Regions from separate parts of the Bradyrhizobium sp. Kon56 genome, predicted to be linked through region 2. Evidence: predicted binding sites of a transcription regulator. Region 2 holds the regulator's gene; each other region holds the start of a gene.
What was found. The regulator LexA, encoded in region 2, represses DNA repair genes until DNA is damaged. The targets are predictions, from matches to a motif close to TGTTCNNNNTGTGTTCNG.
Positions count from the first base shown of each region.

Region 1: AC0L3B_RS01670 (putative DNA modification/repair radical SAM protein) is a predicted target of LexA. The motif match lies at 3,865-3,882, and genes of this name have one in related genera.
Region 3: AC0L3B_RS04535 (YifB family Mg chelatase-like AAA ATPase) is a predicted target of LexA. The motif match lies at 3,106-3,123, and genes of this name have one in related genera.
Region 4: AC0L3B_RS28505 (DUF3072 domain-containing protein) is a predicted target of LexA. The motif match lies at 2,384-2,401, and genes of this name have one in related genera.

Region 1 covers NZ_JBVVOU010000001.1:378,263-385,469, reverse strand. Annotated here, with positions in the region: gene AC0L3B_RS01685 (error-prone DNA polymerase) at 1-1,529, opposite strand, end outside; gene AC0L3B_RS01680 (Y-family DNA polymerase) at 1,526-3,115, opposite strand; gene AC0L3B_RS01675 (ImuA family protein) at 3,012-3,800, opposite strand; gene AC0L3B_RS01670 (putative DNA modification/repair radical SAM protein) at 3,962-5,194, shown strand; gene AC0L3B_RS01665 (UdgX family uracil-DNA binding protein) at 5,194-6,636, shown strand; gene AC0L3B_RS01660 (inorganic phosphate transporter) at 6,735-7,207, shown strand, end outside.
Region 2 covers NZ_JBVVOU010000016.1:60,468-67,674, forward strand. Annotated here, with positions in the region: gene AC0L3B_RS23895 (DUF2171 domain-containing protein) at 1-25, shown strand, start outside; gene AC0L3B_RS23900 (ComEC/Rec2 family competence protein) at 121-2,400, shown strand; gene AC0L3B_RS23905 (hypothetical protein) at 2,539-2,973, opposite strand; gene lexA (transcriptional repressor LexA) at 3,482-4,183, opposite strand; gene AC0L3B_RS23915 (molybdopterin molybdotransferase MoeA) at 4,360-5,571, opposite strand; gene AC0L3B_RS23920 (hypothetical protein) at 5,810-6,001, opposite strand; gene AC0L3B_RS23925 (HAD family hydrolase) at 6,169-6,795, opposite strand; gene AC0L3B_RS23930 (alpha-hydroxy acid oxidase) at 6,810-7,207, opposite strand, start outside.
Region 3 covers NZ_JBVVOU010000002.1:295,151-302,357, reverse strand. Annotated here, with positions in the region: gene AC0L3B_RS04555 (CpaD family pilus assembly protein) at 1-486, shown strand, start outside; gene AC0L3B_RS04550 (CpaE/TadZ family protein) at 483-1,772, shown strand; gene AC0L3B_RS04545 (tetratricopeptide repeat protein) at 1,842-2,627, opposite strand; gene AC0L3B_RS04540 (PilZ domain-containing protein) at 2,708-2,953, opposite strand; gene AC0L3B_RS04535 (YifB family Mg chelatase-like AAA ATPase) at 3,182-4,720, shown strand; gene AC0L3B_RS04530 (hypothetical protein) at 4,776-5,117, shown strand; gene AC0L3B_RS04525 (hypothetical protein) at 5,237-5,704, shown strand; gene AC0L3B_RS04520 (ATP-binding protein) at 5,845-7,207, shown strand, end outside.
Region 4 covers NZ_JBVVOU010000023.1:44-7,250, forward strand. Annotated here, with positions in the region: partial or broken gene AC0L3B_RS28490 (Do family serine endopeptidase) at 1-1,101, shown strand, start outside; gene AC0L3B_RS28495 (hypothetical protein) at 1,369-1,743, shown strand; gene AC0L3B_RS28500 (DUF6496 domain-containing protein) at 1,750-2,067, opposite strand; gene AC0L3B_RS28505 (DUF3072 domain-containing protein) at 2,153-2,347, opposite strand; gene AC0L3B_RS28510 (hypothetical protein) at 2,456-2,677, shown strand; gene AC0L3B_RS28515 (hypothetical protein) at 2,696-2,905, shown strand; gene AC0L3B_RS28520 (hypothetical protein) at 3,036-3,284, opposite strand; gene AC0L3B_RS28525 (hypothetical protein) at 3,380-3,637, opposite strand; gene AC0L3B_RS28530 (hypothetical protein) at 3,776-3,997, shown strand; gene AC0L3B_RS28535 (HWE histidine kinase domain-containing protein) at 3,994-5,484, opposite strand; gene AC0L3B_RS28540 (HAMP domain-containing protein) at 5,498-7,207, opposite strand, start outside.

The DNA.
Region 1 (7,207 bases), on a different contig from region 2:
GGCACATAGGTGTCGAGCCGGTCCTGCGTGAGCACATAGCCGCCGACATGCTGGGACAGATGACGGGGGAATTCGATCAGCTCGGTCGCGAGCTCGACTGCGAGGTTGATCATTGAATTTTGCGGATCGAGGCCGGCCTGCCTGACCTGCATGTCGTTGAGGCCCTTGCCCCAGCTTCCCCAGACGGTGTCGGCAAGGGCCGCGGTGACGTCCTCGGTCAGGCCCAGCGCCTTGCCGACGTCGCGGATGGCGCTGCGCGGGCGATAATGAATGATGGTGGCGATGATCGCAGCGCGATGGCGGCCGTAACGGCGATAGACATATTGCATCACCTCCTCGCGCCGCGAATGCTCGAAATCGACGTCGATGTCGGGCGGCTCCAGCCGCTCCTTGGAGATGAAGCGCTCGAACAGCAGATCGACCTTGGTCGGGTCGACCGAGGTGATGCCGAGCACGTAGCAGACCGCCGAATTCGCCGCCGATCCCCGCCCCTGGCACAAAATGTTCTGGCTGCGGGCGTAATGCACGATGTCGTGCACGGTGAGGAAGTAATGCGCGTATTTCAGATCGGCGATCAGCGCGAGTTCTTTCTTCAGGGTGGCGCGCAGCTTGTCGTCGATCTTGCCGCCGAAATATTTGTCGACACCGGCCCAGGTCAGATCCTCCAGATGCCCCTGCGCGGTCTTCCCCGGTGGCACCGGCTCATCCGGATACTGGTATTTGAGCTGGTCGAGCGAGAAGGTGATCTTGTCCGCAAAGCGCATGGTCTCCGCGATAGCTTCGGGGAAATCGCGGAACAGCCGCGCCATCTCCCTGGGCGTCTTCAGAAATCGCTCGGCATTGGCTTCCAGCTTCCGGCCGACCGCCTCGATCGTGGTCTTTTCCCGGATGCAGGTCAGAACGTCCTGGAGGGGACGGCGCGCGGGGTGGTGATAGAGCACCTCGTTGGTCGCAAGCAGCGGCACTTTTGCTTTTGCGGCGAGATCATCGAGCTGCGCGAGGCGACGGCGATCGTCGCCGCGATAGACCAGACTCGCCGCCAGCCACACGCCCTCGGCGCGACTTGCCTTCAGCTTGGCGAGGATGTCCTGCGCTTGCGCCGCATCGAAGCGATGCGGCAGCGTCAGGATCAGGAGCTGGCCTTCGGAAAACGCAAGGAGATCGGCGAAGGTGAGATGGCATTCGCCCTTCGCGATCCGCGTGATGTCGTCGCCGCGCTTGCCCCGGGTGAGAAGCTGGCACAGCCGGCCATAGGCGGCGCGGTCACACGGATAGACCAGGATATCCGGCGTGCCGTCGATGAAGACGATGCGGGTGCCGATCAGAAGCTTCGGCTTGTGCAGCACCTTGTCATTGTCGAGCTCCTTGTAGGCACGCACCACACCGGCGAGCGTGTTGTGATCGGCAATGCCGATCGCGGGAATGCCCAGGATGCTGGCCTGGTGTACATAGTCGCGCGGATCCGAGCCGCCGCGCAGGAAGGAGAAATTCGTGGTGATGCCGATCTCGGCATAAGCGGGCGTGTTCATGCGAAGAGACCGTGCACATACCAACCGGGAGGAGCGGGCTTGCCGTCGTCGTCGAAGCACTCCCCCTCGTAAAGACCGTCGCGAAAGATCCAGAAGCGTAGGCCTTCGGCATCCTCGATACGAAAATAATCCCGTGTCAGTTGCTTGCCGTCCTGCCGCCACCATTCCATGGCGATGCGCTCGGGGCCCTCCACCCGCACCACCGCATGCTGCGCGCGGCGCCAGGTGAATTGATGCGGCGGCCCGTCGGGCACGGTCGCGAACGGCACATTGATCGGCTCAGGCTTGTCGAACAACCGCAACGGACGCAGCGGCGGCTCACCCTCGGTGCGCGCGGGCCATTCGGCCTGCATGGCCACGGCGAGATGATGCTGGGCAGGCGCCGCCAGCACCGCACATTCAGGGATATGGGTATCCTCAGGCAGGTGCACGACGACGCGCTTTCCGCCGATGCGCGCGGCGATGCGGTCGATCAGCGCGGCAAGCTCGTCATTGTCGTGGACATGGGCGTCGAGATCGCGCTGCTCCTGCACCACGATCTCGGTGCGGCTTGCCGACAGCCGCACCATGTCGAAGCCGAAGCCGGGATCGAGGGGATCGGCGAGTGCATCGAGACGCTCGCGGAACAGCCGGTCGACGACCGCGCTCCGCGTCACGGGACGTCCGGTTTCGACCATGATGGCGCGCACCGCGCCGTCGGTACGGAAGAATGTGGCTTCTAACCGTCGCGCGCCCTTGCCCTGCTTCTCCATCGACGCGATCAGCGTGTCGGCGAGGCGCGACAGCGTCATCGCGATCATGGTGTCGGTCGCGATCGGCTCGGCAAAGCGTTTCTCTACGATGTAATCGGGCAGCGGCTTTCGTGGATTGATCGGCGCATCGCCCTGTCCCAGCGCGTGCGCAAGCAGCGTGGAGAACCGCGCACCGAACCGCGCCGTGATTTCGCTCGGCGTGCGCGAGGCGACATCGCCGATGGTTTTCAGGCCGGCGCGGCGCAGGCCGGTGCTGATGGCCTCACCCGCACCAAGCGCGGACACTGGAAACCGGCTGATTGCCGCCGCCTCCCCGCCATTGGCAACGATGCTACCGGATGCCTGCCGCGTCAGCGTGCGCGCGCAGACCGAGGTGCCGGCGATCGCCGCGCTGACGGCAAAGCCCTGGCGATCGAGGGCACGGACAAGGGTTTGCAACAGCGTAGCCTCGCCGCCGAACAGATGCGCGCAGCCGGTGATGTCGAGGAACAGCCACGGCGGATCGAGCGCCACCAGCGGCGTGAAGCGGTCGCACCAGTCGGCGATGTCGCCGATCGTCTTGGCATCGGCCACGGCATCGGCATCGAACACCTTTAGATCCGGACACATCGCCCGGGCATTGGCCAAGGGCTGGCCGATATGCAGCCCGAGGCGCTCGGCGGCCTCGTCCAGCGCATGGATCACCAGCGCGTTGCTGTCCTTGGCGACGACGATGCTGGGCTCATTGTTTTTATGCAGTCCGACGTTGCCGAAGAACCGCTGGATCCGGTCGATAGGCAGGCGCGGCAGCCACAGGCTGAGGATACGTCGACGATTCAGAGAACTGGCACTCATCACATTTCCATTCCATGATCCACCGGCCGCACGGGCCATGACGATTGCGCAAGAGCTCGGCATCGAAGCGCGGCGCGCCCCAGGCGCTCCACATCGCGCCCGGCGGCGAATGCGCCGCGCGCAGCATCCATCTGGTCTCCGCGGTCGATGGCAAAGGTTGTGCGGCCATCCGCAGCAGCAAGCCGGTGACACCGGAAGACTGCGCAGCCAGCGTCAGCTTGCGGCTCGCCACAAGATCGAACTGCCTGGTCTCACCCCAGAGCTCGAGCACGACGGCGCCCAGCGCGTCGCAGGCGAGCGCATCGGCCGACGTGCGCAACGCACTCTCCACGTCGGCGGCGCGCACCATCACCATACGGCGCGGATCGAGACCGATCTCGGTGAGCCCGCTCATCGACAGCGCACCGGTTTCAATTTCTGAAAAATCCTGCCGCACCCACAGCAGCGGTTTGCGTGCCGTCATGCGCCCCGCAAGTCCGGTGACAAAGCCGGTCGCGGCCGCGCCCTGACGTCCTTCGCAAAATACCTCGTGGATTGCCGCGCGTGCGAGCCCGCCCTTTAGCGCGCTGTCGGCCTCGCGATGGCCGAGCGCGACACGGTCGCGATGATGCACGACCTCCGCCGTCTCGATGCGCTCGATCTGGCCGCGCAAGGCTGCAAGCGCGCTTGTTCGTGCGCCGCTCATATACGCCGCTCCTCAGGAGTGATTGCCGGTGGCTCTCAAAAAGAGAACCAGCGGCTAGCTCATTTGTTCATGATATGTTCTAATATAAAGCTAACGACGCCCCAGGAGTCAATCGAATTGGCGGGCCTTGGGATTCATGAGCTGAATCAAAGGGATCCAATATGGACGTGCAACGCAAGCTGGAAATCCTGGCCGACGCCGCCAAGTACGACGCGTCTTGCGCCTCCAGCGGCACCGAGAGGCGGGATTCCAGCGACGGCAAGGGCATGGGATCGACCGCGCCCGGCATGGGCATTTGCCATTCCTACGCGCCGGACGGTCGCTGTATCTCGCTGCTCAAGGTGCTGCTGACCAACGCCTGCAATTACGACTGCCTCTATTGCGTCAACCGGGCCTCTTTCAACGTGCCACGCGCCCGCTTCACCATCGACGAAGTCGTCAAGCTGACGCTCGACTTCTACCGGCGCAATTACATCGAAGGACTGTTTCTCTCCTCCGGCATCATCCGCAACCCCGACTACACCATGGAGCAGGTGGTAAGCGTCGCGCGCAAACTGCGCGAGGAGCATCACTTCCGTGGCTACATCCATCTCAAAACAATCCCCGAGGCCGACGATACATTGATCTCCGAGGCCGGCAAATATGCCGACCGTCTCTCTATCAACATCGAGATGCCGCAGGAGACGAGCCTGCAGCAATTCGCGCCCGAGAAAGACGTGCGCGCGATCCGCCGCACCATGGGCCGGCTGCGGCTGAAGCTGGACGAGGCCGAGGAAAGCCGCAGCGCGAACACAAAAGCCAAGCCGCAGCGCTTCGCACCGGCCGGCCAAAGCACGCAGATGATCGTCGGCGCCGACGCGGCCTCCGACCACACCATCCTCCACACCAGCGCCAATCTCTACGGTTCATACAGGCTGAGGCGCGTCTATTATTCCGCGTTCAGCCCGATCCCCGATGCCAGCCGCGCGCTGCCTCTGCGCGCGCCGCCCTTGCTGCGCGAGCACCGTCTCTATCAGGCCGATTGGCTGATGCGGTTCTACGGCTTCGACGTCGGCGAGATCGTCGACGATAGCGCGATGCTGCCGCTCGACATCGATCCAAAACTCGCCTGGGCGCTGCGTCACCGCGACCGCTTCCCGCTCGACGTCAACCGCGCCAGCCGCGAGGAGTTGTTGCGCGTGCCGGGCTTCGGCACCAAGGCGGTCGAGCGCATCATCGCGGCGCGCCGCACGACCACGATCCGCGTCGCCGACCTCGCGCGGCTGCATGTGCCCCGCAACAAGGCGCTGCCGTTCATCGTCCTCAGCGATCACAAGCCCCCGCCGCATCGCCTCGACGAGGCACTGTTGATCGAACGGTTCAAGCCGGCAACGCAACTGGGATTTGGATTCTGATGCAGTACATCACCCTCGAGAACGAAACCGATTTCGACGGCTGGCGTAAAGCCGCACGTAGCCTCGTGCTTCACCAAACGAAACCGGCCGATGTCACCTGGGCCGTGCAGGGCGGCGAAGCGGAGCTGTTCGCGACGCCCTCGCCGTCTGCGCTGCCGGCGGCTGGCGACGGTACCTTCAACGTGCCGGCAAAATTCGTCGAGCTCGCCAAGGCCGCGATCCTGCATCGCGATCCCGAGCGTTTCGCGATCCTCTATCGCCTGCTGTTTCGGCTGAAGGACAATCACGACCTCATCGAGGTCGCGACCGATCCCGATGTCGCGCAAGTCGCGGCCATGGCAAAGGCGGTCTACCGCGACGAGCACAAGATGCATGCCTTCGTGCGCTTCCGTGAGATCGGCAGGGAACGCGAAGCACACTACGTCGCCTGGTTCGAGCCGGAGCATCACATCGTCGAGCTCGCCGCGCCGTTCTTCGCCAAGCGCTTTGCCGACATGCCCTGGTCGATCCTGACGCCGGATTTGTGCGCGCATTGGGATGGCCACGCGCTCTCGTTCACATCAGGCGTCAGCAAGAGCGAGGCACCGAGCGAAGACCGGCTGGAGGAAACCTGGCGGCGCTACTACGCCAGCATCTTCAATCCGGCCCGCCTGAAGGTGAAGGCAATGCAGACCGAGATGCCGAAGAAATATTGGAGGAACCTGCCCGAGGCTTCGATCATTAAGCCCCTGATTGAGGACGCCGAGCGCATGACCGGCGCCATGATCGCCAATGCCCCAACCGATCCGCACAAGCCTCAAAAGCGGCCGGAGGCTCCGATGAAACGCAAGACCGCTGCCGACGATCTCGAAGCGCTCCGCGAGGAGGCCGCCCACTGCCGCGCCTGCCATCTCTACAAGGACGCCACCCAGACCGTGTTCGGCGAGGGTCCGAAGTCCGCCAATATCATGCTGGTCGGCGAACAACCTGGCGACAAGGAAGACCTCGCCGGCCATCCCTTCGTCGGTCCAGCCGGCCAGATGCTCGACAAGGCGCTGCAGGAGGCCGGCGTCGACCGCAAGAAGGTCTATGTCACCAACGCGGTGAAACACTTCAAATTCGTGCCGCGCGGCAAGATTCGCCTGCATCAGAAGCCGAATACGCCGGAGATAAAGGCCTGCCGGCAGTGGTATGAGCGGGAGGTCTCCGTCATCCAGCCCGATCTCATCGTCGCGATGGGCGCGACCGCCGCGCAGAGCGTGTTCGGCAAGATCACCCCGATCGGAAAGAACCGCGGCCGGCTCATCGACCTGCCCGACGGTCACAAGGCGCTGGTGACGGTGCACCCGTCCTATCTGCTGCGGCTGCCCGATCCGGAAGCCAAGGTGCTGGAATATCGGCGCTTTGTCGAAGATTTGAAGATCGTCGCCGGGTTGCAGAAGAAAGCCGCGCGCGCCGCCTGAATACGGGCGGGAAAACCCCTTTCATGCCTCGCCTGTCATCCAGCCTTCAAATCCATCGCGGACAATAGCCCCTACAGAAAGTTAAGGGGCCTCCAGACATGACCGATGTTGCATTCGACCGCGCGGTAGCCGATCCCGCGCCGATCCAGCCGGCCTCGCGGCCAAATCTCGACAAGGGCTTCAATCCGCTGACGATGATCCTGTTCTTCGGCATCCTCGCCGTGGGCCTGCTCTATGTGGCCTACAGCATCTATTCGGATGTCGATGCGACCGGCACGCGGGTCACGAGCTATCTGCCCTACATCCTCTTGTTTGTCGCGCTGCTGATCGCGCTCGGCTTCGAATTCGTCAACGGCTTCCACGACACCGCCAACGCGGTAGCGACCGTGATCTACACCCATTCGCTGCCGGCCGAAGTCGCGGTGATGTGGTCGGGTTTCTTCAACTTTCTCGGCGTGCTGCTCTCGTCCGGCGCGGTCGCCTTCGGCATCGTCTCGCTGCTACCGGTCGAGCTGATCCTGCAGGTCGGCTCCAGCGCCGGTTTCGCGATGGTGTTCGCGCTGCTGATCGC
Region 2 (7,207 bases):
CGTGACGATGGAAGAGGAAAAGTAGCGGCCGCGCCCCTTCGTTCCTGATCCGTACCGCTATCCGCCCACCTGCACGTTCCGGTAGCTTCTGGCTTCGTTGCGTATCATCGAGTGCAGGGAATGGCGGAGCCGGGCCGGCCGGTACGATCGCAGGGGATCGCGGGGACGTGGCCCGCGGGCCGCGCCGCGTCCGCGGGCGGCCTCGCGCCTGCAGGCCTCGACCTCTGGACATCGCTGGCCGAGACCCTCCGCGCCTGGCTGCGCGCCGAGGCGGGCGCCGGGCGGCTGTTGCCGTGGGTGCCCGTCGCGTTTGGCTGCGGCATCGCGCTTTATTTCTCTGCCGATCATGAGCCGGTGCTGTGGGTCGTTGCCACGACCGCCATCGCGCTCCTGCTTGGCGCGGCTCTGTTGCGGCGGAGCCGGCTGTTCGCCCCGGCCATCATGATCGCGGCGGTCGCGGCCGGCTTTGCCGTCGCAACCTGGAAGACGGCGCGCATCGCCCACCCGGTGCTGGCAAGGGCGCTCTATTCGGTGTCGTTGTCGGGCTTCGTCGAGGCTCGCGACATCCGCGAGCGTACCGATCGTTTCGTGCTGCGCGTCACGGCGATGGAGGCGCAGCGCAGCGACGTCAGGCTCGAGCGCGTGCGCCTGTCGGTCCGCAAGGGCACCGCGCCGGAGGTCGGTAGCTTCGTTCAGCTGAAGGCACGGCTGATGCCGCCACTCGCGCCGGTGCGGCCCGGCAGCTACGACTTTTCGCGTGACATGTTCTTCCAGGGCATCGGCGCCTCCGGCTTCGCGATGGGCGCCATCACGGTGGCGTCGCCGCCTGAGACCGGCGGCTTACGGCTGCGTTACGCGGCCTTCATGCAAGGCCTGCGCGATGCGATCGATGCCCGCATCCGGGCGACGCTCGACGGCGACAATCGGGCGATCGCGACCGCGCTGCTCACCGGGCGGCGCGATGCGATCACCACGCCCGTCAACGATGCGATGTTCATCTCCGGCCTCGGCCACGTGCTCTCGATCTCCGGTTATCACATGGCCGTCGTTGCCGGCGTCGTGTTCTTCGCGGTGCGCGCGCTGCTCGCTCTGATCCCCGGATTGGCGGCCGGCTTCGCCATCAAGAAATGGTCGGCCGCCGCCGCGCTGGTCGCCGCTGCGTTCTACCTGCTGCTGTCGGGCGCGGAGGTCGCCACGCAAAGGTCGTTCTTCATGACGGCGGTGGTGCTGATCGCGGTGATGGTCGATCGCCGCGCCATCACCTTCCGCACGCTTGCTGTGGCTGCGCTGATCGTGCTGGCGGTCGCGCCGGAAGCGCTGGTGCATCCGAGTTTTCAGATGTCGTTTGCGGCAACGCTCGGCTTGGTCGCACTGGTGCAGATCGGCATGCCCAATTTGTTTGCCTCGCCGGACAATTCGGCGACTGCGCGCATTGCGATGTGGGGTGGGCGCGAGATTGCGATGCTGTTCATGGCTTCGCTGATTGCGGGACTTGCGACGACGCCCTATGCCGCCTTTCATTTCCACCGTGTCACGCCGTTCGGCGTGCTCGCCAATCTCGGCGCGATGCCGGTGGTCTCTGCGCTGGTGATGCCGGCGGGGCTGTTGGGGCTGCTTGCTGCGCCGTTCGGGCTGGACAGCGTGTTCTGGTGGCTGATGGGGATTGGCATCGAGTGGATGGTCGCGGTCTCGCGCTGGGTCGCGGCCTTGCCGGGCGCGGTGGGCCGCATCCCGGCGTTCGGGATCGCGCCGCTGATCGCGGCGAGCCTGGGAATCATTGTGCTCGGCTTGTTGCGCACGCCGCTGCGCTGGTCCGGCGCCCTGGTGCTGCTGGCAGCGATCCTCTGGGGACTGTCGGCGCGGCAGCCCGACATCCTGATTGCCGGGGATGGCGCCAGCGTCGCGGTGCGGGGCAGGGACGGATATCTGCACCTGATCAGGACGAACAAGGACAGCTTTCTGCTCAAGGAATGGCTCGCTGCCGACGCCGATCCGCGCGATGCGGGCAGAGCCTCGCTTGCCGATGGCGTGTCCTGCGACGAATCCGGCTGCGTGACGCCACTGGCCGACGGGAGGCTGGTCGCGCTGGCACTGCGCGTCGACGCTCTCGCGGACGATTGCAGTCGGGCCGCGCTGGTGGTGACGACTCGTCCCGCACCGCCTGATTGCGCGGCGATGGTGGTCGATCGGCAGCGGCTCGCCAGCCAGAGCGCGCTGGCGCTGACGCAGCGTGGTGACGGTTTTGTGGTTCAGGCAGTGAGGGCGAGAGGCACGAGCCGCCCCTGGTTGCCGGCCGGCGCCGGCGAGGGTGATTTCGACGGCAGCCTCGCGCCAAAGTCGACCGCGCCTCGCATCAAGGACGCAACGCCGGCGGACACCGACCTGCAAGCCGTCGATTGATCTGATGGTGCGGAGCAACGCAGTGGTTCGGTGCGTCCGTTCGGATTAGCGGGGTGCAAACCACACCATCTCGCCGGCCACGGCCGGCGATGGCGATTTAATCCTGACCTCCGACTTCGTAGCCGGAGGGCGGCTCTGTCAGCCGATCGGCAGGTGCGTGACGGTCGGCTGCCTGTCGGCGGTGATCTGCGCCTTGTGCTCGCGCTCGGTGACCGACTGAGTCACCGGCAGTTGCAGCACCGTCGCGCGCTGGCCTTCGACGAGCTGCGTCACCAGCACGTATTTGCCGTCGGGGAATTCGATCGCATCATGATGGCGGTCGGGAACGTGCGGATCGATCTTGCCGAACTTGCCCACGCGGGAATTGATGGTGCGCGTCCAGATCCAGCGATTGTCGTAGCGGACGTCGTCGGCGAAGGCGAGCTCCGTCCCCGGCAGCAGGCAGACGGCAACAGACGGATCGGCTGCAGAGGCGAAGCCGCGCGTCGAGGTGCCGCGGAAGCTTGTCGTGACGATCGTCTCGCCGACTTCGGCGGGGCGCGACGCGACGGCATGTAGGCTGTAGTCACACATCGGGTGCTCCTCATGCTGGGATAGCAACCCGCGTCTCTTATCGAGGCGCAGGCCTCTATCAGAGTGGAAGCACGAACGCTCTGCTTGGTTGTGGGCAAATCTGCGGCTGGCTTCCGCAAGCCGCGATCACATTATCTTTCCCGAATTCAATAGGAACAAAGCTCGCCGCGATGCATTCGGGAGGCGCGTACGCGAACATTGCCAACTTGGCTGCAACGGCCGAACTTGACCGCTGGTCGCTGTTTCCTCGAACAACCGAGCCGCGAAGCGGTGCTGCTTGAAGCGGTGCTGCTTGAAGCGGTGCTGCTTCGTCGGCGTGGCGAGGAGCCAGCGTTGGAGGAGGGGCCGGATAGTCTGTGCAGAACCAGAAAGGCTATCCAGCCGGAGCGGACGATGATCCGCTCCAATCTCTGACCGGCGATGCCGATCGGAAGCGCGCGAGGCGCCAAGCACCTCCGGCATGAAGTGCTTCCGATATGAAGTACTGCCGATAGAAAGACTCCCGGTATCAGTACTTCCGGTAAAGCCCGATCAGCTTGCCCTGAATCTTCACCCGGTTGGGCGGCAGGATGCGGACCTCATAGGCCGCGTTGGCGGGCTCGAGCGCGATCGAGGCGCCGCGACGGCGGAAGCGCTTCAGCGTCGCTTCCTCGTCGTCGATCAGCGCCACCACGATGTCGCCGGTATCGGCGCTCTCGTTGCGCTGGATCAGGGCCATGTCGCCGTCGAGAATGCCGGCTTCGACCATCGAGTCGCCGCGCACTTCCAGCGCGTAATGCTCGCCCGAGCCGAGCATGTCAGGCGGTACGCTGATAGTATGGCTGCGGGTCTGCAACGCCTCGATCGGCGTGCCGGCCGCGATGCGGCCCATCACCGGCACCGCGACGGGACGTTCGCCCTCGTCAGCGGGCAGGCTCGCGCTCGCACGCACCTTGCCGAGATTGCCCTCGATGACGCTCGGCGTGAAGCCGCGGCGGCTGCCAGCGGCTGCCTGGAGCTCCGGCAGCTTGATGACTTCAATCGCACGGGCGCGGTTGGGCAGGCGTCGGATGAAGCCACGCTCCTCGAGCGCCGTGATCAGGCGATGGATGCCCGACTTCGAGCGCAGATCGAGCGCATCCTTCATCTCGTCGAAGGAGGGCGGCACGCCGCTTTCCTTCAGACGTTCACTGATGAACCGCAGAAGCTCGTATTGTTTGCGCGTTAACATCTCGACCAAAGTCCCCCGGTTGATGTCGTCCGATTCCGAGACGCTGAATTCGGCCATAAGCCGCTGCATGCTCGAAACAAATCATGAACAGACACTATATGTTCGATACATGTTCCGCAACTGCTTAATTTACCGTGAACAGAGCAAAGTGCGCGGAACGCGCGTTGCGGGGGCGCTCAGACGGGGAGCCGCAACACTTCGCAAGCCGTGCCTGCTTCGGCCTTCGGCGCGAATGGTGCGCGGACGAGAAGTACCTGTGCTGCAGCGAGATTCGCAAGCAGCGAAGAGTCCTGATGATTGACGGGAACAACGACGCGTGTGCCATCGTCACGCTCCTCAAGATGCGCGCGCAGATAGTCCTCGCGCTGGTCGTTGGCGCCGACGTCGCGGCCGAGCACGGCGCGTTCACGGCGATGGTGAATCACTGAACGGCCCGACAGGGCGCGAATCAGCGGCACCATGAACAGGAAAGCGCACACGTAGGACGATACGGGATTGCCCGGCAGGCCGATCACACCCATTGCGCCGAGTCGCCCGTGCATCATTGGCTTGCCTGGCCGCATCGCGATCTTCCAGAACGCCATCGCGATGCCTTCGTCCCGCAGTGCCTGCTGGACCAGATCGTGGTCGCCGACCGATGCGCCGCCGGTCGTGATCAGGACGTCGGCGCCGCTCTCGCGGGCGCGGCGGATGCCGGCGGTGGTCGCCTCCAGCGTGTCGGCGGCAATACCGAGGTCGATGGTCTCGGCGCCCTCGCTGCGGGCGAGCGCGTGCAGGGCGTAGCCGTTGGAATAGACGATCTGGCCGTGGCCGGGCGTGGTGCCCGGCATCACCAGCTCGTCGCCGGTGGCGAGAATCGCGACTTTCGGACGCCTGACAACGGCAAGGTGCGGATGATTCATCCCGGCGGCGAGCGCGAGGTCTCGCTCGGTCAAACGGCTTCCCTTGCGCAGGAGCACGTCGCCCTCGCGGAAATCGACGCCGGCGGGGCGGATGTGCCGGCCGGCGATTGCGGCTTCCTTGATCGTGATCCGCTTGCCGGCGGCGACCGTGTCCTCCTGGATCACGACGGCGTCCGCGCCAAAGGGAACGACGCCGCCGGTGAAGATCCGCACGGCCTCGCCGGCTCCGACCGTTCCCTCGAACGGTCGGCCCGCTGCGACTTCGCCGATGACGGTGAGCTCCGAATCGATCGTCGCGGCGTCGGCCGCGCGCACCGCGTAGCCGTCCATCGCCGACATCGCTTGCGGCGGCTGCGTGCGCCGCGCCACGACGTCACGCGCGAGCACGCGATGGTAGGCCTCGTCGAGGGAAATCATTTCTTCCGGCAGCGGCTCTGCACCCGCCAGCACCGCGGCAAGCGCGTCAGAAACCGGCATCAAGGCCACGGCGAAAACTCCTGCTCGGCACGTTCGGGCGAATGTTCCGCACGTCTTCTAGCCGAGCGCAGGCGCAGAGGCAAAAGCGGCTGAGCAGGCACAGTCATCCCGCCCCTTCACATTGTTCCGGAAGGCAGGATCAAGCGCGTCGCGGCATGATCCGAAGGAGGTCACAGATCGGCAGGAGAGTGGTCATGGAAGCGACGAAAATCATGGCAAGGCGAGAACGCGCCATGGCCTGAATCGATCAGCTCCCTGCCTGCCCGGGAGTTACGTCGGGCGCCTTGGATCCCTGATCCTTGTCGGGCAGCGGGTCGGCTTGGGATTTCAGGTCGGCGGCCTTGCTCACAAGCTTGGCGGAAAGGTCCGAATCTGAAGTTGTCCTCGCGAATTCAAGAAGAAGAGAGGCCTGCTTGGTGAGGTAGGTTTTGCCCAGCACGATGATGCATCCGTCCGTAGAAGTCCCAACGGACTCTAAGAGTCCGGAAGGCGGTATTCCGTTCCCGGAACTCTGTATAAAAATGTACAAAGTGATCCGGTTCCTCAATTTTTCAAAATTGGTCCGTCGGGCCGTGCCGTCGTGGGTTTCGCGACAACGGACCGTCGTCAAATGCCCAATGCCTTCAATGCGTTCCCGACGTCACGCGGCGAGGTCACATGCACCGCCGTCAAGCCGCGCGCGCGCGCTCCCTCGATGTTTTCGGCAAGATCGTCGAAGAACACGATGCGCCCGGCGGGCACGCCGATCGCCGCAACGACGTGGTCGAAGGCCTCCGCATCCGGTTTGCGCAGGCCGATGCTGGACGACAAATACAGCTCGCGGAAATGGCCGAGGAGGTCGGCATATTCCCTCGAGAAATGGTCCACGTGCGGCCGGTTGGTGTTGGAGAAAGCATAGAGCGGCATCTGTTTCGCTGCGCGCGGCAGCAGCTCGGCGATGTCAGGCATTTCGCCGGCGAAAATCGCGTTCCAGCCTTCCAGGAACTGCGCATCCGAAATGCCGATTCCGAGCGAGGCTCGCAATGAGGCGAAATAGTCCTCATCGCTGATCTTCCCCATCTCGTGCAACCGATAGGCTTCGCTGTCCCGCACATAGCGCGCGACGATGGCTTCGGGCTTGCAGCCGGCATGTCCCGCCCAGCAGGCGATCGCCTTGGAGAAATCGATATCGAGCACGACGCGGCCGAGATCGAACAGGAGCGCATCCGCGCTGCCGGGAGAGAGCGATGTCACCTGCGTCCTTTCACTCAGTATCGATACGGCTCGTGGTCGAACAGCGGAAACGCGCTGAACACACTCGGCGCGTTGGTTGCGGTCGCCTGGTGCAGGCAGGATTTGTTGACCTCGGCGAACGAGGTCGCACCCAAGAGGCCGAGGCAGCGCAGCACTTCGTCCTCGAGCAGTTCCAGCATGCGCGCCACGCCGGCTTCGCCGGCCGCCGCCAGCGCCCAGCATTGCAGCCGGCCGATGCCGACGAGGTCGGCGCCCGCCGCGATCGCCTTGACGATGTCGGTGCCGCGACAGACACCGCCATCGACCATGATCTTGGCGCGGCCGTTCACGGCGTCGACGATCTCGGGCAGCACGTGCATGGCGCCGCGACCGTGATCGAGCTGACGGCCGCCATGGTTGGAGACGTAGATCC
Region 3 (7,207 bases), on a different contig from region 2:
TGGGTGCGCGAAGGCACCGGCTCGGTCGTGGTCGACGTCCCGGTCAACGCGGCGAATTCGCGCGCGGCGGCGGCGACCTATCACGAGATCCGTTCCGTGCTCGCATCCGTCGGCGTGCCATCGCGTGCCATCGTCCAGCATCCCTATCGGCCCGAGGATCCAGGGCTGCTGCCCACCATCCGCCTGAGCTATTCCCGGATCGCCGCGGTCGCCGGCCCCTGCGGGCTGTGGCCGGAAGATATCGGCCCCTCCATCCTCGACCCCGGCTACAACGAGAACCGGCCCTATTTCAATCTGGGCTGCGCCAGCCAGCGCAACCTCGCGGCCATGATCGACAATCCGGCCGACCTGGAGCAGCCGCGGTCCGAGACGCCGGTCTATAACGCACGGCGTGACATGGCCTTCGAGCGCTATCGCAAGGGCACGCCGATCGCGAGCAGCAATCCAGACGCCGACAAGGCCAAACTCAGCGATACAGGCAGATGACACGCGTCCACGACGAAGAAGCGGACGATCCGCAGCACCCCGAGGAACACATTGCGCCGGTTCCTCGCATCTCCGTGCAAGCCTTTTGCGAGACCGCGCAGACGCTCGCCGCGGTGACCGCGGCCGGGCAGGATCGCCGTCTCGCCAAGGCGCATCTCACGGCCAAGGACGGTGGCCTCGCGGCGGCAATCGAAGTCTATGAAACGATGCCGACGCCGAACGTCATCGTGATCGAATCCGACGGCACCCGCGACATCCTCGAGGGCCTCGACGACCTCGCCGGCGTCTGCGATCCCGGCACCCGTGTGGTCGTGATCGGCAATCCCAACGACACCGCGCCCTATCGCGAGTTGGTCCGCCGCGGCGTCAACGACTATGTGGTGGGACCGGTCGAAACGCTCGACGTCGTCCGCTCGATCTGCAGCCTGTTCTCGGCGTCCGAAACCATCATCACCGGCCGCGTCATCGCGGTGGTCGGGGCCAAGGGCGGTGTCGGTGCCTCCACCGTCGCGCACAATGTGGCCTGGACCATCGCCCGCGACCTCGCGCTCGATTCCGTCGTGATCGATCTCGACCTCGCCTTCGGCACCGCGGGTCTCGACTACAACCAGGACCCGGTGCAAGGCATCGCCAATGCGGTGCTGTCGCAGGATCGGCCGGACACGGCCCTGATAGAGCGTCTGCTCTCCAAATGCACCGAGCGTCTCAGCCTGCTTGCTGCGCCCGCCACCCTTGACCGCGTCTACGATTTCGGCGCGGAGGCCTTTGACGCGGTGTTCGACACGCTGCGCATGACCACGCCCTGCATCGTGCTCGATGTTCCCCATCAATGGTCGGGCTGGACCCGTCGCGCGCTGGTCAACGCGGACGACATCGTCATCGTGGCCGAGCCCGATCTTGCGAACCTGCGCAACACCAAGAACATGCTGAACGTCTTGAAGGCGGCGCGGCCGAACGACCGGCCGCCGCTCTACTGCATCAACCAGGTCGGCATGCCCAAGCGGGCGGAGATCGAGGTCAAGGCCTTCGCCAAGACCATGGAGAGCCAGCCGATCGCGGTGATCCCGTTCGATTCGAAGCTGTTCTCGACCGCGGCCAACAACGGCCAGATGATCGCGGAGGTCTCCAAGAGCCACCGCACCACCGAGCTGTTCCAGAACATGGCGAACCGCCTCGCCGGGCGGGGCGAAGTGAAGAAGCCGAAGCGCTCGCTGCTCGGGCCGCTGCTGAAGAAGCTGAAGGGCAGGTCGGGTCGCGGGTCAGCCCCGCATCGCAAGGCATCCTGAGCAAGGCGTTCTGAGCAAGGCGTTCGGACCAAGGCTTCCTGACACGGCATCCTGACGCGCGCGAGCGAGTTACTTCTCCGCCCGCTGCTGCTTCTTCACCAGCAACTGCCGCAGCGCCGTGACCTTGGCCGCCGCCTGATCCGGCGGCAGGTCCGCCTTCACGATGGCTTCGGCCTCGGCCTGCTTTCCTTCGAGTCCCAGCACGAGCGCGAGATTGGCGCGCACGCGGAAATCGGCGGGATTGCGCTCGTGCGCCCGGCGCATCGTTTCCTCAGCCCGCGGCAGATTGTTCTGCAGCATGTAGGACAGTCCGAGATTGGACAGCACCGACGGCTCGTCCGGCACGATCTTCAGCGCGGCGGCGTAATATTGCTGCGCCTCCTCGTTGCGACCGAGCTGATCGAGCGCGGCGCCTTGCGCCGACAGGATATGCCAGTCGGGATCCTCGGGCGAATGCGCGCGGCCGAGGACGTCGAACGCCTGCTGGAAACTGCCGCTGTCGGCGAGCGCACGGCCGTAGCCGGCGAGCAGCGCCTTGTTGCTGGAATGGGCGAGCACGGCCTGCTCCAGCACCGCGAGCGCCTGCGCGCGCTGGCCGGTCTGGCGCAACGCCTTGCCGTATTCGAGCGCGACGTTGGGATCGCCAGGCTTGGCGCGATAGCGCTCGCGCAGCGCATCCATGTCCGGCTTCACGTCCGGCTTGGCCTCGGCCCTGCCAGCCGTGTCCGACTTTCCGCCGAGCGCGCCGGTGATGTCCTCGATGCCGGTTGTCTGACAGCCGCCGAGGGCCAGGATCAGAAGCGCGGAAAACAGATATCTCGCCGGAAGAGAGGCGACGGACAAACGCTTGGACATACTCTGATCACTCGGCGACTGATCAGAGATGCTTACCGATTAACGCTAAAGTCCCGTTAAGGCGGGGCGCTTCCGAAAGCTCAGTCGGTGAATTCAGCGCCGAACTCGCAGCCGATGCGCCAGCGCAGGCGGCACTGCCGGGAATAGTCGGGCGCGAAGATGATGGTGAATTGCGGCGGCACTTCCAGAAATTCCGCCACGACTTTCACGCCGCCATCCGAAATATCCGTGATCGTGCAGTCCCGCGGCAGCGAACCCGCGCCAAAATGAATCTTGGCGAGCCGCGTGCACATCCGTCGTTCGCTTCTCCGGCGATTTGCAAGCATTTGAATTGTTCACCCGTTAGACCACGGCCCATCCCGCACCCCTAGGAGTAGCGGACATTCGTTGGAATGTGCTGAGCAGAGCAGCTTGCATTCGAGGCGTAGTGTCTTCGTCGTGTTTACGATTGGTTAGGACCTTCCGGCGCCCCTCGACCCGTTCCTGTATTGTTCTTGCAAGAATTGGCCCGCTCTGCTACCCCTAATTGTGCAAAAGGGCAGGCTGGTTCGGGCATGGTTCAGCGGGTTTCTACCGTCGCCTTTGAGGGGATCGAGGCCCGCGCGGTCGACGTGCAGGTGCAGGTCGCGCCCGGTCTGCCGGCCTTCGCGATCGTCGGTCTCCCGGACAAGGCGGTGTCGGAGGCGCGCGAGCGGGTCCGCTCGGCGCTGATCGCCTCGGGGCTGGCGCTGCCGGCGCGGCGGATCACCGTCAATCTCGCGCCCGCCGATTTGCCCAAGGAGGGCAGCCATTATGACCTGCCGATCGCGCTCGGCCTGATGGGGGCGATCGGCGCGATCCCTCCGGATGCGCTGTCCGGCTTCACCGTTCTGGGCGAGCTTGGCCTCGACGGATCGATCGCGCCGGTGGCCGGTGTTCTTCCCGCCGCGATCGGCGCCAATGTGCGCGAGGAGGGGCTGATTTGTCCGGCGGCTTGCGGCTCGGAAGCGGCATGGGCGAGCCCGGACATCCAGATCATCGCCGCAAGTTCGCTGATCCAGATAGCCAACCATTTCAAGGGAACGCAGGTGCTGTCGCGGCCTGTGCCGAAGGTGCATGAAGCAGCAAGCTCGCCGCTCGACCTGCGCGACATCAAGGGCCAGGAGAGCGCCAAGCGGGCGCTGGAGATCGCGGCCGCCGGCGGCCATCACCTGCTGATGATCGGCGCGCCCGGCGCCGGCAAATCGATGCTGGCGGCACGCCTGCCCTCGATCCTGCCGCCGCTGTCACCGGGCGAGTTGCTCGAGGTCTCGATGATCGCCTCTGTTGCCGGCGAGATCGAGGGCGGCGCACTGACGGCGCGGCGGCCGTTTCGCTCGCCGCATCATTCCGCCAGCATGGCTGCGCTCACCGGCGGCGGCATGCGCGCCCGGCCCGGCGAGATCTCGCTCGCGCATCAGGGCGTGCTGTTCCTCGACGAGCTCCCCGAATTCGATCCGCGCGTGCTGGATTCGCTGCGCCAGCCGCTGGAGAACGGCGAGGTCTCGGTGTCCCGCGCCAATCACCGCGTCACCTATCCCGCACGCTTCATGCTGGTCGCGGCGATGAATCCCTGCCGCTGCGGCAATGCGTTCGAGCCCGGCTATGCCTGCAAGCGCGGCCGCATCGATCGCTGCACGGGCGACTACCAGGCCCGCATCTCGGGGCCGCTGATGGACCGCATCGATTTGCGCATCGAGGTTCCCGCGGTGACCGCGGCCGATTTGATCCTGCCGCCGCCCGCAGAGGGCTCGGCCGAAGTCGCCGCGCGCATGGCGGCGGCGCGGGATATCCAGCTCGCCCGCTACGCGGACGCCGGCCTGCCGAAGGTTCGCACCAATGCCGAAGCGCCGGCCTCGGTGCTGGAGGAGATTGCCAAACCGGATGCGCAAGGCCAGAAGCTGCTGCGCGACGCCGCCGAGACCATGCGGCTGTCGGCGCGCGGCTATCACCGCGTGTTGCGGGTGGCGCGCACGCTGGCCGATCTCGATCATGCGGACAGGATCGGCCGGCTGCATCTCGCCGAGGCCTTGTCCTACCGCGCACTCGCGGAGGATGTGCGCCAGATCGCCTGACCGATACGCCCGCGGCATCTTCCTGACGAACAGCACGTTCCCCGAGAGTGAAGCTATGACCGACGCCAATGCCTGCACCATCAGATTTGTTCGTGCGTCCCAATACGCTGATTGGCTGAGGTCATACGAGCTGTGGGTCAACGGGACCAGCGTTGGGAAGCTTGCGCGCAACGGCGTGTTGGAGATCACGCTGCCGGCCGGCGCCTGCACGATCGAGGCGACCATTGATTGGGGCAGGAGCCAGCCGCTCGTCGTTCGCACCACTCCCGGCCAAACCGTCGAGATCGAGGTCAGGAACAGGTGGGGTGCCTGGGCGGCGCTGTGGGCGATCAGCTTCGGCAAAAACAGCTATTTGGTTCTCACTGAAGTCGAGCGAAAAACGAACAGAAGCGCCTGACCGACTGAGATCCTCATCCCCGGATACCGGCATCAACCCGGCGGTAACGAGTTTCCTTTACGCTCTGCAAACCATAAGGCCCATCAGTTCCCCGTACCGGGCCCGGCGAGTAGCGCGTCATGTTGCGTTTCAAGATCCTGGCGTCGGTTGTTCCCCTGTTGGCGGCCGCGGTGTTTGCCCGAAGCGAGATCGGATCGGTCTCGCATCCCTGCATCGCCCTCGGCGACACCTCGGTCGAGCTGACGTCGCTGTTCTGGACCGCCGGCGTGCATGTCGCCTTCACCGATGATCCCGCGCGCGCCACGGTGCGGGTTCAGATCACCGAGGATGCGGACGCGGCCGACTTCGCCGTCGTCGACGACGGCCTCGGCTCGGAATCGGAGTCCTGCCAGGCCAACCCCTCGACTCGCCTGATCTCGATTGCCGCGCAGCCCGTCGACGGCGGTCAGGTGATCTATCTCTCCACCGAGGGGCCGGCGGATTACCGTGTCTATGTGCGCTCGAAAACCTTCTCGCAGCGCGAGGCGGCGGCGCTGATCGTCGGCGCCCGCGGCGGCCACCGCCGTCTCCAGGCCGCCTCGCTTTGAGCCGCGTCGCTTTGCGCCGTTAACGCCTCGTCAACCCTGTTTGGAGGCGGTCGCAGGGCCTCAAACTGTTCGCAAGGTCGGCGGCACATCGTCGTTTACAGCGAGCGTAGCGTTTTAAGAAAACAGTCGGGTCGGTGGCGATGGGTCGGACGTTCCGGATCAAGGTGCGCATGCGCCGCTTCAGGCGACAGCACCCCCGAATCGCCTTTGCGATCCGCTCCTTCATGATCTTCTCGGCGACCTTCGGCGGCGCCTATGGGTTTGTCTCCGGCAGCCGGTCCGAGACGTCCGGCTACGATCCCAATGCATTTGCGATCGGCGTCAGCTTCCTGTTCGCGCTCGCCTGCCTCGGCCTCGCCACGCTCAGCATGCGCCTGCGCTTCGTCAACAAGCGGATGCGGGCGCTGGCTGCCCACAACGAAACGCTGATCGACCGCAATTGGGAGCTGAAGGAAGCGGAAGAACGCGCCCGCAGCCTGTTCGAACAGCAGGGCGATCTGATCGTGCTGCGCGACACAAATGGCTGCATCACCTTCGCCAACGACGCCTATTGCGCGCTTGCCGGACAGGCGCGCGGCGCGCTGGTCGGCACGCGCTTTGATTTCGCCGTGCTGGAGCAGGGCGACAGCGCCCGCGAGAGCAACGGCACGCGCATTCACGACCAGAAGATCACAACCCCGCTCGGCGCGCGCTGGATCGCCTGGCGCGAAGGCTATGTTCGCCTCGACGCCGGCCAGCCCGCCGAATTGCAGAGCGTCGGACGCGACGTCACCGACCGCACCGAGACCGAGCGCGCGCTGTCCGACGCCCGCGATCAGGCCGACGCCGCCAACCGGGCCAAATCGCGCTTCCTGGCGATGGCGTCGCACGAGATCCGCACGCCGCTGAACGGCATCATCGGTATGGGCGGGCTGCTGCTCGACACCACGCTGACGCCTGAGCAGTCGACCTACGCCAAGGCCGTGAAGACCTCCGGCGAAGCGCTGATGGCGCTGATCGAGGAGTTGCTCGACTATTCCAAGATCGAAGCCGGCAAGCTCGATCTCGAGCCGCGTCCCTTTTCGCTCTCGGCCCTGATCGAGGACATCACCGAGCTGCTCGCGCCGCGCGCGCAGGCGAAGCAGCTCGAGATCGCCGCCTATGTCGACGAGCGGCTGCCGCTCGAAGTGGTCGGCGACGCCGCGCGGCTGCGCCAGGTGCTGCTCAACCTCGCCGGCAACGCCATCAAGTTCACTGCGAGCGGCGGCGTCGCGCTGATCGTCGAGCTCGGCATCTGGCCGAACGAGATCAGTTTTCTGGTGCGCGACACCGGCATCGGCATCGCAGCCGACGCGCAACAGCGCATCTTCCGCGAATTCGAGCAGGCCGACGAACGCGTCGCCCGCACCTATGGCGGCACCGGCCTCGGTCTCGCCATCAGCGAGCGCATCGTCAAGCGCATGGGCGGCCGCATCACGCTCACGAGCGAGCCGGGCAAGGGTTCGACCTTCGAGGTCGCGATTC
Region 4 (7,207 bases), on a different contig from region 2:
GCCGTGACCAACAACCACGTCGTCGATCACGCCGAATCGGTGCAAGTGACGATGGACGACGGCACCATCTACAGCGCGAAAGTGGTCGGCACCGATCCGAAAACGGATCTCGCGCTGATCAAGGTCGAGGGCAAGAAGGATTTTCCGTTCGTCAGATTCTCCGACCAGAAGCCGCGTATCGGCGACTGGGTGGTCGCGGTCGGCAATCCCTTCGGCCTCGGCGGCACCGTGACCGCCGGCATCGTCTCGGCCAGCGGCCGCGACATCGGCAATGGTCCCTATGACGACTTCATCCAGATCGACGCGCCGATCAACAAGGGCAATTCCGGCGGCCCGGCCTTCGACATGAATGGCAACGTGATCGGCGTGAACACTGCGATCTTCTCGCCCTCCGGCGGCTCGGTCGGCATCGGCTTCGACATTCCGGCTTCGACCGCAAAGCTCGTCGTCGCACAGTTGAAGGACAAGGGCGCGGTCACACGCGGCTGGCTCGGCGTCCAGGTGCAGCCGGTGACGTCGGATATCGCCGACAGTCTGGGCCTCAAGGAGGCGCGCGGCGCGATCGTCGACAATCCGCAGGACGGCAGCCCGGCGGCGAAGGCGGGCATCGAGGCGGGCGACGTCATCACCGCCGTCAACGGCACCGCGATCAAGGATTCCCGCGATCTCGCCCGCACCATCGCCACCCTGGCGCCCGGCACGTCCGTGAAGCTCGATGTCGTCCACAAAGGCGACAGCAAGACGGTGACACTGGCGCTTGGCGAGTTGCCGAACGAGCGGCAGGCTAGGACCGACGAGGGCAAGTCGCAGCCAGATGCCGGCATGCCGCCGCGTCTGGGGCTCAGCCTGGCTCCGGCCGGCGACGTGCAGGGCGCCGGCCAGAAGGGCGTCGTCGTCACTGAAGTCGATCCGCAAGGGCCGGCCGCGCAACGCGGCATCCAGACCGGCGACGTCATCCTCAATGTGGGCGGCAAGGCCGTCGCCAATATCGGCGATGTCCGTTCGGAACTGGCGCAGGCGAAATCGTCCGGCAAGCGCAGCGTGCTGCTGCAGGTCCGAAGCGCACAGGCGACCCGGTTCGTCGCGGTGCCGCTCGCATAAGGCGAACGTCGATCGGCGCAACTCCAAAAAGGCGGCCTTCTGGCCGCCTTTCCCGTTCGCCTTCAGGATTTCCGCAGATCGCCGATAACATTCTCGTTAACGGCAGGGAGGATGACCCGGTTTCGTCCGAAAAAGCCGTGTTCGCTCATCACAATTGCGGATCTCGTACAGACTCGGCGGCAATGAAGCCGCCGACGATTGCAAGCGTGGAACTTCGAACTTGCCGCCGCTGAGCCGGCCGGCAATTCGTATTTGATCGGTGCCGACATGGATCGATTGAAGCTCTCGCTGAGAAGTGCGCTGCTTGTGGCGCCGTTGGTAGCGCCACTCGTGCTATGGGGTGGAAACGCTCTCGGGCGCGACGACGGCCGCTACGCGGACTCACCTCTCAAGCCGTGGTTCGACGGCCTGCGCAGCCATCTCGGTCCGTGCTGCTCGGATGCGGATGGGTTTGCGGTCGCCGATCCCGATTGGGACTCGCACAATGGACATTACCGCGTGCGGCTCGACGGCGAGTGGGTCGAGGTACCGGACGAAGCCGTGATCACCGAGCCGAACCGGGCCGGCCGCACCATGGTGTGGCCGGTGAAGACCGCGTTCGGCGTTTCGATCCGCTGCTTCATGCCGGGCAGCATGATCTGACTGAGGTCAGCGCGACCGTTTGGAGGATTTGCGCTTCGACGTCTTCTTCGAACTCTTTCTCGAAGTCTTCTTGGATGTTTTCCGAGATGTCTTCTTTGACGTCTTCTTGGACGTCTTTCGTTTCGCGGCCTTCTTCGGGACCTTCTTGCCCTTCTTGCGCGCTTTCGACAGGCCGATCGCGATTGCCTGCTTGCGGCTCTTCACGCGTCCGCCTCGACCGCCCGGTCCGCTTTTCGCGGTCCCCTTCTTGTAGCGCTTCATCTCGCCTTCGACATCGCTGCCGGAGCTGCGCGAGTAGCGGCGCTTCTTTGCCTTGCGTGCCATGCATGTTCTCCCTTGGCCTGGGAAAACAATCCGGGACAGGCATGGTTCCGAAAGTGCAAGCAACGTTCCGGATAGGCGACCTAGCCTAGAACGAATCCGCCAGCTCGATCTCCGCTTCCAGCACCTGAATGCGCCGTGCTGCCTCGCTGGAGGACAGATCCCGCGCGTATTGCGCGGGCTGATACGCCTCTTCGCTCAGCCGTTTCAGCCGGAGGCCCTGCGCCCGCGTCATCTGCTCGGTGAGGAAAGACTTGGCATCGTATTTACCTTGAACCTGCATGTCGCTTCTCCCTTCTGAAATCGTGACTTGACTATATGTTCTTATTTTGTTCTCATGGACAACAGAATTAATGAAATTCGACGTAAAATCAGCGCCTTGAGGCTGGAAATGGCCGATGTCGAGGCGGCCGTACGCGAGCTCGTCGAGCGCGATCGGGACTGCACGGAGAAGGCCCTGGCGCAAATGGATCTGCGCCGGAAAATCAATCTGCTGATCGGCGAATGGAAGGCTGCAGGTGGCGGCGATGTCCTGCCGAATGTCCGCGATAGGATGCGCCTTCGTTCCGCGAAGACATCAGGTAGTCCTCTGCGCGTGATCGCGAGCCGCTGAGAGCCTTGGGAGCGCACGGTGGAGGAAGTCCCGGATGCATACCGGATTCTAAAGCTGCGCGCCGAGATTCTCGAACTGGGCTCTGCCATCCGGCAGCTGCAACGCGAGGGGCTCGACGACGCCGCGGCCCAGCTCTTGATCGCGCGCAAGCGCGCACGACTCGACCATTTGGTGAAGTCAGATCCTGCAGGCGTTCATCCTGACATCCTGGGCAGCCATCGTAGCTGAAGCCTGCGCGCAACGCGAGGTGCGGGGCTCGTCGATACCGCATGTTGACGAAGCGGCCCGAGAGAAGTCTGTTCGAATCCCAAAGCAAAAGGCCCCGCGATCGCGGGGCCTTCGTGTTTTCGCCGAACGCCTACTTGGTGTTGCTCATACCGGCCTTGTTGTTCGTCATGGTGCCGCCCTGGTCGGAGCCGGGGCCGGAGCCGCCCTGACCGGAGGGATCAGCACCCTTGGAGGACTTGGTGTTGGCGCCCGTGGTGGTCTGCGACGTCGACATCGATGATCCGTGTTTTGCCTTATGCGACTTGGCCTGCACTGCGAACGGTGCGGCGGCGAGGCCGGTTGCCAACATCACGGCAAGAGCGAGCTTGGTGGTCTTCATCTGCGGGAACTCCCTGAGTTGAATTGACGCAGGCAGCAAACTGCCATTCGTCGCAGGAGTTCCGAACGAAGAAATTCCGGTAAAGCACGCATAGTTCAAGATTGCTTGTCCTCGGCGAGGATGAATACGACGCCGGTCAGTGTCGCGCCGATCGCGAACGTCGTCACCAAGGTGAGGGCGAAAACGACCACGGCCTGCCTTCCGCCGTGACTCAGCAAATTGGCGACGCCGGGATTGGACAGCACGAGCAAGAGGCTGAAAGCGAGTCCTAAGGCTGCGCCCATCATCGCGTGCGTCATCAGCTTGACGAGCCCGCTGGGAGAGATCAGGTCAGACGACTTCTTCGCGCGCATGGAACTCTATCCCAATCTCGCATGCAACGCCTGCGACACGCGCCGGTTCCACCCGCATGAAGGAATTGTCATCATCCGCTTCATCCGACGTTCATGCCGGGTGGGCGAGAATGACCGCGCAACACGGGAACATTCGATATGGGTAAGGTGGTCTTTCTCTATCGCTCTCTGGCTTATCGTAACGCCGCTGCGGACATCCTCCGCAAAGCGCGCAAGCTGCCCCGCGGCGCGGAGCGAAGCGCGGCGTGCCGCTATGCCAAGGCTCTGCGCGATCTCGCCCAAACAGAAGCCTGGCTCGAAGGACGGGTCGCGCGCGAGCCGCAAACGACGCAGCGCAGGAAGAGTGCGGCCTCCGGTTAGCCGGAAGCGCGCTGCAATTCGGCGGAGCTGGCGGCTTCGAAGTTGCCGGGCGCGGTCGTCGCGGCAGTCTTGCGGACCAACGGCACCTCGAGCCGACACAGCAGACCCTCGGCGCGCCAATCGAATCGCGCCTGCCCGCCGAGCTGGGACTCGACGCTCGCAAGCAGGCTACGCGTACCAAAGCCGCGGGATTTTGGCGTCATGACGAGCGGGCCGCCGGATTCCTCCCAGGTCAGCGTGAGCAGCTCGTCCTCGACCTGCCAGCCGATTGCGAGCCGTCCCGTCCGCGTCGAGAGCGCGCCATATTTCGCCGAGTTGGTGAAAAGCTCATGCAGCGCCAGCGCCAGCGTCTGGGCGGTTGCCGGCAGCAACTGAACTTCCGACCCCGCCAATTTGATCTGGCCGCCGAGGGAATAGGGCGCAAGCTCCTCGTCGATCAGCTTCGAGAGTTCGGCGCCCTGCCAGCTCGATAGCGACAGGATCGTGTGCACGCGCGCCAGTGCATTGATGCGTCCCTCGACGGCGCTGACATAGGCTTTGACCTCGTCGGCGCGGGTGAGGCGCACGATCGATTGCGCCAGCGCCAGCGCATTCTTGGCGCGATGATCGACTTCCCGCGCCAGGAGAGTCTGCCGTTCCTCGGCGCGCTTGCGTTCGGTGATGTCCACCGTCACGCCGCTGACGCGCATGACCCGACCGCTATCGTCAACCGTGGCGGCGGCCGTGCCGACACACCAGCGCACATCGCCGTCGGGCCGCACGATGCGGAACTCCGTTTCATAGGAGCGCGTGCCCTTGTTGAATTCGGCGATCGCCTTGCGCAACTGATCGACGTCATCCGGATGCAACAGCGCCTGAACGTTGGCCGGATTCACCTCGAAGCTCTCCGGGCCAACACCAAAGATGCGGTATTGTCCCTCGTCCCACATCCAGTCGCCGGTGATCCAGTCCCAGTCCCAGGAGCCCATCTTGCCGGCGGCGATCGCCATGCTGCGCCGCTCTTCGCTCTCGCGCAGCTTTGCGGTCGAATTCTCCAGCTCGGCGGTGCGTGCACGCACGCGGTCCTCGAGATCCTGGTTCAGCCGTTCGAGCTCGCGCGTCTTGCGATAGAGCTCTGCAAACACCTTGACCTTGGCGCGCAGCACCTCCGGCACGACCGGCACCGGGACGTAGTCGACGGCGCCCATCTCGTAGCCGCGCAGGCGGTCGATGTCGCTGACTTGAATGGCCGAGATGAAGATCATCGCGGTCTTCTGGAAGCGCGGATGCTCGCGGATCATCGCGGCGAGCTCGAAGCCGTCGAGCTCGGGCATGCAGACGTCGACCAGGATCACCGCGATCTCGGTCTTGAGCAGCACCTCCAGAGCCTCGCGACCGGACGAGGCGATCACGAGGTTCTGGCCGAGATCCTTCAGGATCACCTCATAGGCGAGCAGCTTGGCCGGCTGGTCGTCGACGAGGAGGATGTTGACCTTTTCGTGGTCCATACGGGCATCCAACTCAGCGGTGCAGCCACATGCGGATTGCAAGCAGCAATTGATCGGTGTTGACGGGTTTGGCGAGATAGTCGGACGCGCCGGCCTCGAGGCATTTCTCGCGGTCGCCCTTCATGGCCTTGGCCGTCAACGCGATGATCGGAAGACGGGCGAAGGTGGGGTTTTCACGAATGACGCCGATGGTCTGATAGCCATCCATCTGCGGCATCATGATGTCCATCAGCACGATGGCGATCTCCGGGTTGGATTCGACCAGGGCCACCGCCTCGTTGCCGGTCGTGGCCGTCAGCACCTTCATGCCGCGCCGCTCCAGCACGCTCGACAGCGCGAAGATATTGCGGGCGTCGTCGTCGACGAGCAGGGCGGTCTTGCCGATCAGGTCTTCGTCGGAACTGTTCAGCTTCTCGAGCATGCGCTGCTTCTCGATCGGCAACTCCGTGATCACGCGGTGCAGGAACAGCGCGGTCTCGTCGAGCAGGCGCTCCGGCGATTCCACGCCCTTGACCACGATGCTCCGCGCCATGGTGTGGAGCTCCGCATCTTCCTCGGCCGACAGCTCGCGGCCGGTGAAGACGACCACCGGAACGTTCGAGAGCGCCTCGTCATTGCGGATCTGGTCCAGCACCTCGAAGCCGGTCATGTCGGGCAGGCGCAGGTCGAGCACGACGCAATCACAGGGGTTCTCACGCAGCATCGAGAGCGCGTCGGCACCGGTGCCGGTCGTCACGATCTCGATGTCGTCGTGATGCAGGAGCTCGCGGATCGACAGCTGCTCGGCCTCGTTGTCCTCGACGATGAGCAGCCGCTTGCGCCGCGGTCGCGCATATTCCTTGATCTGGGTCAGCGCGGCCGAGACACCCTCGGTCGTCGTCGGCTTGTTGACGAAGGAGAAGGCGCCGCGCGCCAGCGCATGCTGGCGGTCCTCGTCGAGCGTGATGATCTGCACGGGGATGTGGCGGGTCAGCGGATTGTGCTTGAGCTGGCTCAACACGGTCCAGCCGAGCATATCCGGCAGGAATACGTCGAGCGAGACAGCCCTCGGCTGGTACTGCTTTGCAAGCTCCAGCGCCTCCGCGCCGCGGGCCGCGACCAGCACCTTGAATCCCTTGTCGCGGGCGAGGTCGACCAACACGCGCGCGTAGTGCGGGTCGTCCTCGACGATCAGGAGGATGCTATCGCCGGGTTCGAGGTTGAGCCGGTCGTCGGGAAGCTGCTCGATCACGCGCTGCGGTTCGGCTGTCGCGGGCTGCAGCGCCGGCGGCTGGCTCTGTTGGGGCGTTGCGCGGGGCGCGAGCGTCGGGCCGGAATATTTCAGCGGCAGGTAAAGCGTGAAGCACGAGCCCTTGCCCGGCAAGCTGCGCAGGTGGATCTCGCCGCCGAGCAGGCTTGCGAGTTCACGGCTGATCGCAAGGCCGAGGCCGGTACCGCCATATTTGCGGCTGGTGCCGGCATCCGCTTGCTGGAACGCCTCGAAGATCAGCTTCTGCTTCTCCAGCGGAATGCCGATGCCGGTATCGGACACTTCGAATGCGATCACGGCCGGCGCCGAGTTCAGCACGGGATGATCCGTGCCCCAGCCGCCGACCGCGGCGGCGACCTTCAGGCGCACCTCGCCTTCGGCGGTGAACTTGAAGGCGTTGGAGAGCAGGTTCTTCAAAACCTGCTGCAGGCGCTTGGAATCGGTGACGAGGCTGCGCGCAAGATTCGGATCGAC